Regions from separate parts of the Nonomuraea sp. NPDC054003 genome, predicted to be linked through region 2. Evidence: riboswitches for the same ligand, from Rfam matches in the RefSeq annotation. Region 2 holds a riboswitch; the other holds the start of a gene.
What was found. Region 2 has a riboswitch for cyclic di-AMP ahead of ACZ6YG_RS05035 (C40 family peptidase). Riboswitches for the same ligand answer to the same signal wherever they lie in the genome.
Positions count from the first base shown of each region.

Region 1: it holds a riboswitch for cyclic di-AMP, as region 2 does, so the genes downstream of both, ACZ6YG_RS38340 (coiled-coil domain-containing protein) here and ACZ6YG_RS05035 (C40 family peptidase) in region 2, are expected to answer to the same signal.

Region 1 covers NZ_JBVJKR010000019.1:158,037-160,229, reverse strand. The annotation lists gene galT (galactose-1-phosphate uridylyltransferase) at 1-844, shown strand, start outside; cyclic di-AMP (ydaO/yuaA leader) riboswitch at 915-1,054, shown strand; gene ACZ6YG_RS38340 (coiled-coil domain-containing protein) at 1,060-2,022, shown strand; gene ACZ6YG_RS38335 (response regulator) at 2,040-2,193, opposite strand, start outside.
Region 2 covers NZ_JBVJKR010000002.1:182,222-184,414, reverse strand. The annotation lists gene ACZ6YG_RS05040 (hypothetical protein) at 1-541, opposite strand, end outside; gene ACZ6YG_RS05035 (C40 family peptidase) at 626-1,174, opposite strand; cyclic di-AMP (ydaO/yuaA leader) riboswitch at 1,236-1,402, opposite strand; gene ACZ6YG_RS05030 (C40 family peptidase) at 1,713-2,193, opposite strand, start outside.

The sequences.
Region 1 (2,193 bases), on a different contig from region 2:
GTCGGAGATCCCGGCGTACGACTACGACGTGGTCGTGTTCGAGAACCGCTTCCCCTCCTTCTCCGGCAATCTCGGGACTTATCAGGATGTCGGGGGGCTGAGCGAGGTCCGGCCGGGCATGGGGCGGTGCGAGGTTGTGTGCTTCACCTCGACGCACGACTCGTCCTTCTCCCAGCTCTCCGACGACCGGGTGGAGCTGGTCATGGAGGCCTGGGCCGACCGTACGGCCGAGCTGTCCGCGCTGGAGGGCGTCGAGCAGGTCTTCTGCTTCGAGAACCGGGGCGAGGAGATCGGCATCACGCTCTTCCACCCGCACGGGCAGATCTACGCGTACCCGTACGTGACGCCGCGCACCAAGCTGCAGCTCGGGGCGGCCCGGCGGTACGCGGAGCGGCGACAGGGCCGCAACCTGTACGCGGACGTGCTGGCCGCCGAGCGGGTGGCCGGGGTCCGGGTGGTGGCGGCCAACGAGCTGTGGACGGCGTTCGTGCCGGCGGCCGCGCGCTGGCCGTTCGAGGTGCACCTCTACCCGCACCGGCAGGTGCCCGACCTGGCGGCGCTGTCGGAGGCCGAGCGGTCCGCGTTCGCCCCGCTCTACACCTCGGTGCTGCGCGCGCTGGACGGGCTGTTCGGGGTGCCGATGCCGTACATCTCGGCCTGGCACCAGGCGCCGGTCCGGCAGGACCGCGAGCTGGGCTACCTGCACCTGGAGCTGTTCTCCATCAGGCGGGCCCCGGGCAAGCTGAAGTATCTGGCAGGATCCGAGTCGGCCATGGGCGCGTTCGTCAACGACGTGCTCCCCGAAGAAGCCGCACGCATGCTTCGATCACAGGTAGATCACTAAGAGATTTCCGTTTGACTCGCATTACTTGTGATCTACCACTACTATCCCTTCCAGCACGACCGTAAAGCGCCGTGTGAACATGCCTAATCCTGGGCGAGTTGCCCAGGAGCCGGGGACCCAATCGCACTTGGGGTGAATCCACTTCGGTGGTAGGGAGCGCTCCCGTACCCGAACCCGTCAGCTAACCCGGCCGGCAGAGGGAGAGGACCCATCACGTGGCGGCAGCGTCCCCCGCGCATCTTGCCATCGGTTTCGTCACCGCCGCGGCGGTGCTTTTCACCCCGGCCCTTACCACGTCCGCGGCGGCGGACCCCAAGCCCGGCGAGCAGCAGCTCCGCAGGGAGCTGAAGCAGCTCAACGCCAAGGTCGACAAGCTGATCGAGCGCTACAACCTCAAGCGCGTCGAGCTGGCCGAGGCCCGCAAGGCGGCGGAGGAGGCCGACAAACGGCTGGCCACCGCCGAGCAGACCCTGAGCTCCGCCGAGGACCGGGTCGCCGAGCTGGCCCTGCTGCAATACCAGAGCGGTGGCATGCAGCTGCCGAGCCTGATCCAGTTGCCCGACGGCCGCAACGCCGCCCTGCTGGCGCAGCTCACGGCCGAGCAGCAGGCGCTGGTCGACAAGGTGGCCGAGGCCCGCGACGAGACGAAGAAGGCGGCCGACGAGGCCACGGCGCTGACCAAGGAGATCGAGTCCGACGCCGCCGAGGTGGCCGGCCAGCGCGAAGAGGCCGAGGGCGTCATCAAGGACATCGAGAAGAAGCTGGAAGATCTGGTGCCGATCGCCACCGGCCGCCGTTCCGACGGCACCTGGGCGCCGCAGCTCCCGTCGGGCGCCGACAACATCACGCCCCGCACCCGGCTGATGAAGACCGAGATCGCGAAGAACTTCGCCCTGCCGTTCAGCGTGGGCTGCTTCCGCTCCGGGTCGAGCGGCGAGCATCCGCTGGGCCGGGCCTGCGACTTCATGATGAGCACCGGCGGCTCGATGCCGTCAGGGACCAACACGGCCCTCGGCGACCGCATCGCCGAATGGGCCGTGCAGAACCGCGGCAAGCTGGGCGTGAAGTACGTGATCTGGAAGCAGCGGATCAACCACGGCTCGGGCTGGAGCGGCATGTCCGACCGGGGCAGCATCACCGAGAACCACTTCGACCACGTGCACATCTCGATGCACTGAGAAGGGGGTCTCCAGCGTCATCGCGGGACGAGCAGCCCTCGGTTGAACGCCTCGGTGACGGCGGCGGCGCGGTCCCCCACGCCCAGCTTGGCGTAGATGTTCAGGAGGTGACTCTTGACCGTGGCCTCGGTGATGAACAGCCGGGCGGCCGCCTCACGGTTGGTGTTCCCG
Region 2 (2,193 bases):
CCACGGTGACCGCCAGCCCCGCGTCCCGATAGGCCACGTAGTCGGCGAATCCCTCGTACAGCCAGCCGGGCAGCCCGTCGGTGCCAGCGGCGACGTGCGTGAGCTCATGGGCGAGCACCACGTCCCTGCCGGTCGGGTTGAGCCGCGCGAAACCCTCGGGCACCACGATCACCCGCCGCCCGTCGGCCACCGCCGCCAGCCCGCGCACGTCGGCGACGCCGGCCAGCCGCGCGGCCTGCTCTCCTGACGCGGGCACCAGCACCAGCGGGCGCACGGGCCGGCCCAGCACGCCCGACACCCGTCGCCCCGCCGCGTCGGCCCGCCGCGCCAGATCGGCCAGCAGCCCGGGATCGGCCCGCTGCCCGGCGACCAGCGCCCGCTCGCCGCGCGCGACGCCCAGCTCGCCCCGCCACAGCTCCCGCACCCCGGCCAGCTCGTCGGGCACCCCGGCGGACCACGACTCCGGCGCCGCCCCGCCGGCCGCGGCCACGGCGAGGACCAGCCCCGTCACCACCGCTCGACGGCCTACGATCCCGGACATGCTGTCCGATGCTAGCGGCGGGACGCCCGTCCCACGCATCACGAAGGCCCCGCCCCCAGTCAGGGGCGGGGCCTTCGCGATCGGTCACAGACCGGGGCGTACCGCGCCGGCGAACGACGACTTGCGCCATCCGTTCAGCTTCTCGACGCGCACCGTCTTGCCCGAGCTCGGCGAGTGCACCATCTTGCCCTTGCCGATGTACATGCCCACGTGGCCGAGCCCGCGGAAGAACATCAGGTCACCCGGCTTCAGGTTCTTGTAGGAGACCTTCTTCCTGATGCCCGCGAACTGGCTGTTCGTCACGCGCGGGATCTTGACCCCGGCCTTCCGCCAGGCGAACTGGACGAGACCTGAGCAGTCGAAGGCGTGCGGCCCGGTGGCCCCGTAGCGGTACGGGTCACCGATCTGCTTCTTGGCCACCGCGACGGCCTTGTGGGCCTTCACCTTCTGGCGGGCCGCCTTCGCCTGCTTCTTGGACAGGACCTTCTTCGAAGTCGCCTTCTTGGAAGCAGTGGTCTTGACGGCCTCGACCGTCGTCACCGAAGCTCCGGCCGGGGCGATCACCGTGTCCGCCTGCGCCGCCGGGACGTGGAGGGCCAGCCCTCCGGCCGTCACGGTCATGCTGAGCGCCACGCCACTGACGGCAAGGCGAGACAGACGGGGGTTCTTAGGGGAGGTAGACAGGATTGCTCCTTGAGTCTTCCACGAACGCCTACCGGGTTAGCTGACGGATTCGGGCCTGGAAGTCGCCCTACGGCGCGTCGCCGCGCCGATTCACCCCTGATCCCGCCCTGAAATGACGGGATCTATGGTTCCCCGGCTCCGTGCCTCCTGGCTGCACGGATTCGGCAGGCCACCACCCGGGTGAAGGTTCCCGGAGATGCGGCGGTGACCGGCGGATTCTTGTTCGTCCACGTCGCGGCGCCGGCGGCGCGGCGGCGATGGCCGGCGGCGGGCATGGAGTGTCCGCCGCGACGCCAGAACCTACGCCTGAAGTCATGGGCTGGCAAAGGCACGGTAAGCACATGACGATCTGACAAGCCCGCTGTCAGACCCGCGGATCCCTGCTGGCAAGCCAGTCCCGTTACCCAGATGTGACCATACTCACACTTGCCGCCCTGACGATGTGTCAGAGCCCTTCTGTCACATCAGTCACAGACGTTTCAGCGGCTCACGGGCGTACCGCGCCGACGAGCCGGCGCCCGTACGCGGAGAGCGGGACGACCTTGACCACGTCACCGGTCTGCGGCGCGTGCACGATCTTGCCGTTTCCCGCATAGATGCTCACGTGGCCCAGCCCCTCGCTGAAGATGAGGTCACCGGGCTCCAGGGCGTCCAGCGACACCCTCCGGCTCGCGCCCCAGGCCCACTGCTGCCACGTCGTCCGCGGCAGGGAGACGCCGGCCGCGCGCCACGAGGCCTGCGTCAGGCCGGAGCAGTCCCAGCCGCCGGGCCCGGTGCCGCCGAACTGGTAGGGCTTGCCGATCTGCGCGTAGGCGAAGTTGAGCACCGCCGCCGCGCTCCCCGAGGCGGGGCCGGTGTACTTGACGCCGGTGCTGTTCGGGTCGCCGACGCGGTAGGCGCCGAGGCGGTCGAGCAGCTTCTTCTGCTGGGCGATCAGCTTCTCGATCTCGGAGCGCTCCTTCTTGACC